Regions from separate parts of the Roseibium sp. R5 genome, predicted to be linked through region 2. Evidence: riboswitches for the same ligand, from Rfam matches in the RefSeq annotation. Region 2 holds a riboswitch; the other holds the start of a gene.

Region 1 (4,665 bases), 920 kb from region 2:
CGTTGCGATGCGGTCCTCACGCAACCAGAGGCTTTCATCGTCTTCAGTTATCAAAAGGTCAGCGCTTTCCGCACTGTCGCCGTGTCCGCCCTTCAACAAAACAGCCTTTGCCCCGAGGTCGATCAGCTGTTTGGCCTGGCGCTGCATGTCGATTTCGCTATGGGCGACTTCGCCCTCAAGCATGCGGGCTGCTTCATGAAGGTTGGGCGTGATGATGTCGGCCAAGGGCACCAACTTGGAAATCAGGGTTGCGACCGCACTTTCCGCCAAAAGCGGATCTCCGGATGCGGCCACCATCACGGGATCCAGGACGACCGGTCCTGTTTGATGGCGTTTCAAACCTTCAGCGACTTCCTCAATGATCGGCACCTGCGAGAGCATGCCAATCTTGGTGGCTGTTACCGCTAGGTCGGAATAGACGGCATCGATCTGCGCGCGTACGAATTCGACCGGCACATCATGGATTGCCGTGACACCAAGGGTGTTTTGTGCCGTGAGCGCCGTTAAGACGCTCGCCCCGTAAACGCCATTTGCCGAAAAGGATTTCAAGTCCGCCTGAATGCCGGCCCCACCGCCGGAATCCGAGCCTGCTATTGTCACCGCGATTGCGGTCATGGTGCCCTCCGCACAATACTATAGGAATGGATGTCAGCCGGTTTGAAGACGGCTTTCGATATCGCGGGCCGTTAGGCTGTACAGCGTGTCGAGAAGCTCTGGAACCAGACTGCCAGGTCCCCCGCTCCGGGAAGCGGCGATTTCGCCCGCAATGTTGAAGACGGACAGGCCAGATGCCGCGGCAAGCGCTGTATCTGGCTCAACGCTCGCAAACGCTGCGAGGACCGCGCCCCCCGCACAGCCGGTGGCCGTCACTCTGGCCAAAAGAGGATGACCATTGCGTAGCCGGTAGTCTTCGCCCCGGCTCTCGATCTGATCCTCTTCTCCGGTCACGGCAAAGACCGCTCCCTCCGAAATCAAAGCGTCAACCTCGGCCCGCGCATCAAAGAGCGCGGTCATCTCGGCTTCATTCGCCCGGACAAGAGACGGTAGCGTTTGCAAAAGCTCTTTGGCATAGGTACAGCGCTGCGGCGACCGATCCGCGAACACCGGATCAATGGTGATTGGCCGCCCAGCTTCCTTGGCCGCATCAATCGCAACCGGGATCGCTAAACGGCGGCTGTTGTCCAGTGTTCCGAGGTTAATCAGAAGAGCATCGGCAGATGCTGCAAAGCTCTGAACTTCCTCTGGTGCGATCGTCATGGATGGCACAGCGCCGAGCGCCAACAGGACATTGGCCGTAAAGCCCTGCGCAACCGTATTGGTGATGGCATGAACACGGGGTCTTTTTGCCCGCACCCGCTCCAGCGAGGAAAAGACCGCATCCGCCGACAGCGCCTGCGTGCTCGCGGCAATCGACAAACTCATGCCTGGCTCCTTTTCAAGTTCAAAGAGCCGGCGTTCCGCGCCATCGTTTTTCGGATAATACGTAAAAGATCAGTCATGATCTCAAATCCCTCCGCCGGTACAAGCCGGATCAGGTTCTAGGAGTTGGCCGTTCGCCTCTCAGCCCGATCCACAATTGCCGGGCACCCCCATGAGACAAAATCTGTCTACCAAGCCAGGCGCGGGTTTTCAAGTCCCACTTAGCTATCGCCGTGGTTCGAGCGCCGACAGCCGATTGACTGTTTGTTTGAGATAGGCGATGTCGGGGCACAGTTCGTTTTTGCCCGCAGGAGCCCCCATGACCCCGTTTTTCGTGATGATCAAATGTCAGCTCGGCAAAACCTATCAGGTTGCCAATGCAATCGCGGATGCCGAGATCGCTTCGGAAGTCTACTCCACCAGCGGAGACTATGATCTTCTCGTGAAGTTCTATATCGAAGACGGCACTGACATTGGACACTTCGTCAATGAGAAGGTGCACCCGATCGACGGCATCCAGGACACCAAGTCAATCATCACGTTCAAGGCGTTCTGACCATTCCGCATGTAGCCGCGCGAACTTGTCCGTGCGGCATGTCTTCAAGACTTCGAGGGTGTCGATGCCCGGCGGTCCTTGGTCCGGTCAAGGCCAAGCCGGTGCTCCCGGTAAATCACGAAGATCCCGGCGGCCATAACGATCACCGCACCCACAATCACCTCAAGAACCGGCACTTCAGCAAAGACGACCCAGCCGACCAGGATCGCCCAGAGCATGTTCACATAGTCAAACGGCGCGATGGTCGACGCATCTGCATACCGGTAGCTCTGGGTCAACAGGATCTGTCCCACACCGCCGAATAGGCCAATCATCACCAACAGTGCCGCTGTTTCCAGATCCGGGATGATCCAGGCTTGGTCCGGCCAGATCCAGCCGGCTGGAATGGTCAGAAGTGAGATCACGGTCGCCGACAAGGAAAACCAGGTGACAATGGTCGAGGTGCGCTCGGTGACGCACAGCTTCCGGACCGTGATCATGGCAAGAGCCGCAAAGGCAGCCCCCATGAATCCGACGATGGCCCCAAAGGTGGCGGAGTTGTCGAAATCCCCCTCTCCCAGATGCGGTGACAAAACGACGAGGATGCCGACAAAACCAACTGCGACCGCGCTCCACCGATAGATCCGGACAGTTTCGCCCAGCATGAAGAAGGCCAAAACAACAACAATTAGCGGTGTTGCAAAGTTGATGGCTGTGGCATCAGGCAGCGGCAGCAGGTCATAAGCGGTGAACATGCACACCATGGCCGTCAAACCGATGCAGGCGCGCACAAGATGTCCTTTTGGGTTCTGCGTCTGGAACGCAAGGCCAAGCTCTCTCCGCACCCCGACCATCATCAGAACCGGAAAGACGCCGAAAAAATTCCGCGCAAACACGAGTTCCCCGATCGGCACACGTTCAGCGGCGATCTTGAGCACCGTCACCATGGCAAAGAACACGATCGTTGAGGCCAGCTTCAGCCCGATGCCGATCAGAGGAGCCTGACGTGTCATACCTGTCGGCGCTGGCGCGCGGGACTGTTGGGTTGCGGTGTTTTTTGACGCCATAAATCGGATCCAGATACTGGCTTACACCCAGCGCTTTCCGCGCCACGCACCAGTTTTGAAAGAATAATAGAACAGCGAAGACAAAAGCGCCGCAAACAGGTTCAAATCGGTCTGCCGAGCATTTAGGTTAAGATTTGCGCAAATCGCTTCAGAAGTGAGGGGCCAGTATCTACCCCGGCCTCAATTTTTGCAATCTCGCGCGTAGCCTTGGCAAATTAAACAGGGTCTGCCGATAAAATCGGCGTGTATGACCAACGTTTCCTCTTCAAAAGCAACTGAAAACCCGGCACATACCTGCTCCTGCCGTTACGGGCTCCTATACTTATAAAAAATCCCCGATTCGAAAGGCGCCGCCCCATGTTCCGATCGTTTTTCTTGAACCGTAAATGGTTCTTCTGGGCCTGGATCATCTCGGTGGTCATCCTCGGCGCCACCCAGTACCAGGTGAACCTTAACGTCGAGATCAACGAATGGTTCGGCAGCTTTTACGATCTCATTCAGCGCGCCTTGAGTGAGCCCGGCTCCGTCACGTTCGGCGAATACATGCGCGAATTGATGACGTTTTTGTATATTGCCGCGATTTTCGTGATTGTTGCGGTGATCCTGGACTTCATCACCAAGCACTTCGTCTTCCGTTGGCGCACAGCCATGAACGACTATTACATGGCCCATTGGCATGTGGTGCGCCACATCGAGGGGGCCTCCCAGCGCGTTCAGGAAGATACCATGCGCTTTGCGCGGATCATGGAGAGCCTTGGCGTCTCTTTCCTGCGCTCTGTCATGACACTGATCGCCTTTTTGCCGATCCTCTGGGAGCTGTCAGCCAACGTCACCGAACTGCCCTGGATCGGTCCCGTGGCTCACTCACTGGTCTACGTCGCGATCATTTCAGCTGCATCCGGTACGGTGTTGCTGGCCGTGGTCGGCTTGAAATTGCCGGGCCTGGAATTCAACAATCAGAAGGTTGAAGCGGCCTACCGGAAAGAACTTGTCTACGGCGAAGACAATGAGGAGCGCGCCGATCCGCCCTCGGTGGATGAGCTCTTCGGTCATGTCCGCAAGAACTATTTCCGGCTCTTCTTCCACTACCTTTATTTCGACATCGCCAAATGGTCGTACCTGCAGGCAACTGTCCTTGTGCCCTACATTGCGCTCGGACCGACAATCGTGACCGGCGCCATTACCTTGGGCGTGATGCAGCAGATCGTGCGTGCGTTCTCACAGGTCGAAAATTCGTTCCAATACCTGGTCAATGCCTGGACCACGATCGTCGAACTGATCTCCGTCTACAAACGTCTCAGAGCCTTTGAAAGCCACATTTGGGAATACGAGCGCAACGGCAGCGTCCCACAGGAAATGCCAGCGGAGTAACAGTGGTCATGGGGAAACCGGCAGACGGGAGCCTCAGGACCTGTCTGCCTGACTACTCGTTTGATCCGTGGATCGCCCGAATAACGGCATCGGTGACTTCCCGGGTGGTGGCTTTGCCCCCGACATCGGGCGTCACAATACCTGCGTCGCAGACGCGCTCAACCGCTGTCATAAGACGCTGACTGGATGCCGCCTCACCCAGATGGTCCAGCATCTGCGACGCGGTCCAGAAGGTTGCAACCGGGTTTGCAATGCCCTTGCCCGTGATATCGA
Region 2 (4,665 bases):
CAAGCCGATCTATGAGAGCATGCCGGGTTGGAAAGAATCCACTGAAGGTGCGCGGACTTGGGCTGAGCTTCCGGCGCAAGCGATCAAATACGTACGGCATGTTGAAGAGCTGATTGGTGCACCGGTCGCGATCTTGTCGACCAGTCCGGAACGCGATGACACAATTCTTGTGCAGAATCCTTTCCAAGACTGAGCGAATTGACGTAAACAAGACAATATAAAAGATGCTTAGAGTGCGTTGCGAATCGCTACGCACTCGGCAGCTTTTGAAGTCCGGGGTCTCCGGCATCAGAAGCAAGATGGAGCGACAATTGTGCGCGTCTCGCGCGATCTGATAGGCGAAAATCTCTTCGAAAGCTTGGTATAAGTCACGAAGAAGTCGCGAATCTGATCCAGGAGACGCAGGAGTGCAGTTGGCCGGTAGGCAGGAAGATGGCTGATTACTATTCGATATTAAAGAAAACAATCGCGTCCTTGCCCGAAAGCAACGGTGCAGCGCGGCGCAGCGTTTACAGCCGTGCGCGCAATGCCATCGTGAATCAGCTCAAGGCCTATGAGCCGCCACTGTCGCCATCGGAAATCACAGCAGAACAACTTCGTCTGGAAGAGGCAATCCGGAAGGTCGAGGCGGAAGCTGCCAGAGAAAGCCTGGGATTGCAGCCATCTGCACCGCCGGCGCCTGCCACCCCAGCTGCACCGCCGGTTCGCGAGCCGGAGCCGGCACCGTCTGTCCCTGCGGCCACAACGACCTCTCCAGTTGAGACCCCGGCGGCGCCTGCACCGCAGGTGACATCTCCGGAGCCGTCTGCCTATCCAGTCGAAGAGCCCGCAAGTGCTCCTTCGTCCGATGCTTCATATGACAGCCCGCCACAAGCCGCGCCTCTATCAGGAACGACTGGTTCAAGTCTGGCTGAGCCCGAAGGTCCAGTATCCTCACCTGAGACACCTCCGGCCTATGACCCTGTTTCACTCGAACCGGCTCCGGTCTCGGATGATCAAGTCTCTCAAACAGAACCGCTCTTTGAAGATGAGGTGGTTCAGCCGCAGACCGGAACAGCAGGCTTAACAGACGCCCCAGTATCGTCCCGCGCCAGCCGTTCAAGATCGTCTGCTTCAGCGGCGCTTCGCGGTTCGGACGAAAAAAGCCGGACAGTGCCGATTGCAGCTGCTGCTGTGGTTGCCGTTCTGGTTCTTGGAGCCGCTGCCTATTTCTTCTTGTCCGGGCCGTCTGATGAGGCTGTGACCGACGCCGCACCGGCTGTTTCACAAGAGCCGGAAACAACGGCTGTTACCGAACCAGCGGCACCCGTCGAAGACACCGTGGCCGCATCCTCGGAAGATGCAGACGAGGCGAGCAAGAACACTGATCGTCTTTTGAATGAGACCGATGCAAATGTGGTTGCACCTGACGCGCGCGCAGTGACAACGACGACCATCAACCCGCAAGAAACAGCACCGGGAACTGTTGCTCAGCCGTCGATCGTGACGAATGTGGAAAGTACCCCATCTGCCGATGTCGATACGCCAGCGACGGATAGCGCCGAAGTAAGTCAGGGCGTTCAACCGGACAGTCTTGCTGCAGTGAGCCCAGAGCAATCCGAACCGGCACCGGCAGCCCAGGTGCCGGCTTCCGGAGCGCAACGTTCCATCCTTTATGAGGAAGGGGCAGATGCCAGCTCTACCGGTACTGCGGCACAAGGAGCCGTCATCTGGACACTTGGCGAAGAGACCGATCTTGGCGGTGAAGCGCAGTCTGTCCTCTCCGCTGCCGTCGAAATTCCGGAGCGGGATATCAAAGTCGATATCCGTATCAAGCCCAACGATGATACGTCCCTGCCGGCAAGCCATCTTGTTGAGATCAAATATGAACTTCCAGAAGGGTTTTCCGGCGGCGATATCGTCAATGTTCCCGGCTTGGTCATGAAGCCGACCGAGGAAGCGCGCGGCGATGCCTTGATCGGGGCATCCGTGAAGGTCTCTCCCGGCTTTTTCTGGATTGCGTTGTCCAGCTTGCCCAATGAGCAACAACGCAATTTGGCACTTTTGCGTGAGCGTGGCTGGATCGACATCCCGATGCTTTATGAGAATGGCAAACGCGGCATTCTCACGCTCGAGAAGGGCCCGATCGGCGAAGATGCCGTTGAAAAAGCAGTCACCGCCTGGCAAGCCGGGTAAGCAGATTCAGCATCTTGCGTTTTTAGCGGGTGCTCCGCGGTTTCTCTTGCAATTTGTAAATTGGCGGGGCATTGTCCCGCTTGGTCCGAGGGGTGTTCCGGTTTCCGGAACTGAGATGGCATCGCGCCGAACCCTTAGAACCTGATCCGGGTCATGCCGGCGAAGGGACGGAAACCTTAGCCTCTTCCCGGATCTCCAGTGTCATTTTCGGCTTTGCTGAAGACAGGAGATCCTTATGTCTGCTTATGCGCTAAAGCGCGGGGCACACGCTGTACAACAGCTTTCAGCCCTTTATAGAAACACAAAACCATACGCCATCCCGGTAGGGAGCGGCGATATATGATGGTTTTGGTTTTCCTGCTGAAACGCTGTGCCGGCGTTGCGGTCGCCGTTTTCATTTGGGCGGCCTTGGTCCGTTTCTTTGAAATCCCGCCGTATATGCTGCCTGGCCCTGAGCGCGTTTTTGTTGCGTTTCAGAACCAAGGCCTGTTTCTCCTGCACCATGCAAGCATCACCTTTTCCGAGACACTTCTCGGCTTCGTCTTTGGGGTCGCTGCTGGGTGCCTTTTGGCGATCCTGATTTGGGTGTTTCCCGTGGCCAAACGGGCGATTATGCCGACGATCCTCGTCACCCAGGCCTTGCCCGTTTTTGCGATCGCGCCGATCCTCGTTTTGTGGCTCGGATTTGGCCTAGCCTCCAAAATTGTCATGGCGGTTTTGGTGATCTTCTTTGCCGTGACCTCCACGTTCTATGATGGGCTGCGCCGCCTTGATCCCGGGCTTTCGGACCTCAGCCGCCTTTATCGTGTATCCCGCCTCAAGGAACTTTGGGTGTTCCGGCTGCCGTCTGCCATGCCTGCCTTGGCGTCCGGCTTGAGGATCGCGGCTGTTTTCGCGCCAATCGGTGCGATTGTTGGGGAGTGGGTCGGCGCGAAGGGCGGGCTCGCTTTCATCATGCTTCAAAGCAACGCACGGATGCAGACGGACGTGATGTTTGCCGCGCTGATCCTGCTCGCTCTCATGGTTCTGTCATTGCGGTTCGCCGTAGACCATTTCACCCGGTTTCTTGTTCCTTGGCAGGTTGAAGACTGATCTGCTTTTCCTTGGAGGATTGAATGAAAAAAACACTGCTCTCTGCCGCTTTCGCAGCCGCTCTGTTTGCGTCGGCACCTGTACAAGCAGCCGAAAAACTGACGGTCTTGATGGATTGGTTCACCAATCCCGACCACGCACCGCTGATCACCGCCCAAGCGATGGGATTCTTTGAGGCAGAAGGTCTGGATGTCGAATTGATAGAACCTGCCGACCCCGCGATGCCGCCGAAACTGGTTGCAGCAGGACAGGGCGACATTGCCATTTCCTATCAGCCGACTTTGCACGCCCAGATCGAGGAAGGACTTCCGCTTAAGTGGATCGGAACGCTCGTAGAGACACCATTGAACTCTCTCATCGTCCTCAAAGATGGTCCGATCAAGGAATTGAAAGACCTGAAGGGAAAGAAGATCGGTTTTTCTGTGTCCGGATTTGAAGACGCCATGCTCGGCCAGATGCTGCGGTCTGTCGACCTCAGTGTCGACGATGTCGAGCTGATCAACGTCAACTTTGCTCTGTCACCGTCGCTGATGTCCGGCCAAGTCGATGCGGTCATCGGTGCTTACCGGAATTTCGAGCTCACTCAGATCGAGATTGAAGGCAAGGAAGGCAAGGCGTTCTATCCGGAAGAGAATGGTGTGCCGATTTTTGACGAGCTGATCTACGTTGTTCACAAGGACAAGACAGATGATCCGCGCTACGCAAAATTCATGGCGGCCATCGAAGCGGCCACGATTTTCCTGACGAACCATCCGGACGAAGCCTGGAATGCGTTCATCGAAGCCTACCCGAACCTGAATGACGAGCTGAACAAACGCGCCTGGGCCGATACGCTGCCGCGTTTCGCAAAACGCCCGGCAGCCCTTGATGAAGGCCGTTATCAGCGTTTTGCGGAGTTCATGGCTGAAAATGACCTGATCTCTAAAGTGGTTCCTGTCGATACCTATGCGGTCGAGATTCGCTGATCATCACTAACTTCTCGGAAATCAGCAGCGTGGTGTCTCAGGATGCCGCGCTGCTTTCGTCTTGCGCCAAGGGGAGGTCTGCAATCCGGGCGGCAAACGGGGTGTAAAAGCTGCTGAGCCGTGAGGCGGACTGCTGGGCGGCAGTGAGAGCACCATGTGCGGCAGTTACATTGCCTGCTTCGATCGCTCTTATAAGTGAATCGTGAGTTTGAGCGAGCTTCTGAAAGTCCTCGGATCTTGCGTAGTTCTCGTCGCCCAACAGCGCAAACAGTGTAACGGTTTCGCTTTTACCCTTGAGAGAAATCTCGCCGGCTTCCAGGTAGGCCAGCTCCGGTGCCTGCTTTCTTGTCTCTTCCGAGACGAGGAGATCTGCGCCCACCGCCTTGCAACTTGATTCAATCCTCGATGCTACGTTTACCGCATCGCCGATCAC

What was found. Region 2 has a riboswitch for thiamine pyrophosphate ahead of AC0J4F_RS08430 (ABC transporter permease). Riboswitches for the same ligand answer to the same signal wherever they lie in the genome.
Region 1: linked by a shared signal. The riboswitch ahead of thiM (hydroxyethylthiazole kinase) and the one ahead of AC0J4F_RS08430 (ABC transporter permease) in region 2 are both predicted to bind thiamine pyrophosphate.

Annotation. Positions count from the first base shown of each region.
Region 1 covers NZ_CM146910.1:2,716,725-2,721,389, reverse strand. The annotation lists gene thiD (bifunctional hydroxymethylpyrimidine kinase/phosphomethylpyrimidine kinase) at 1-615, opposite strand, end outside; gene thiM (hydroxyethylthiazole kinase) at 649-1,422, opposite strand; TPP riboswitch at 1,491-1,601, opposite strand; gene AC0J4F_RS12675 (Lrp/AsnC ligand binding domain-containing protein) at 1,739-1,975, shown strand; gene AC0J4F_RS12670 (DMT family transporter) at 2,020-3,021, opposite strand; gene AC0J4F_RS12665 (putative transporter) at 3,379-4,392, shown strand; gene AC0J4F_RS12660 (tartrate dehydrogenase) at 4,445-4,665, opposite strand, start outside.
Region 2 covers NZ_CM146910.1:1,799,306-1,803,970, forward strand. The annotation lists gene AC0J4F_RS08420 (adenylosuccinate synthase) at 1-193, shown strand, start outside; gene AC0J4F_RS08425 (hypothetical protein) at 433-2,175, shown strand; TPP riboswitch at 2,254-2,360, shown strand; gene AC0J4F_RS08430 (ABC transporter permease) at 2,515-3,267, shown strand; gene AC0J4F_RS08435 (ABC transporter substrate-binding protein) at 3,291-4,232, shown strand; gene AC0J4F_RS08440 (CHASE2 domain-containing protein) at 4,270-4,665, opposite strand, start outside.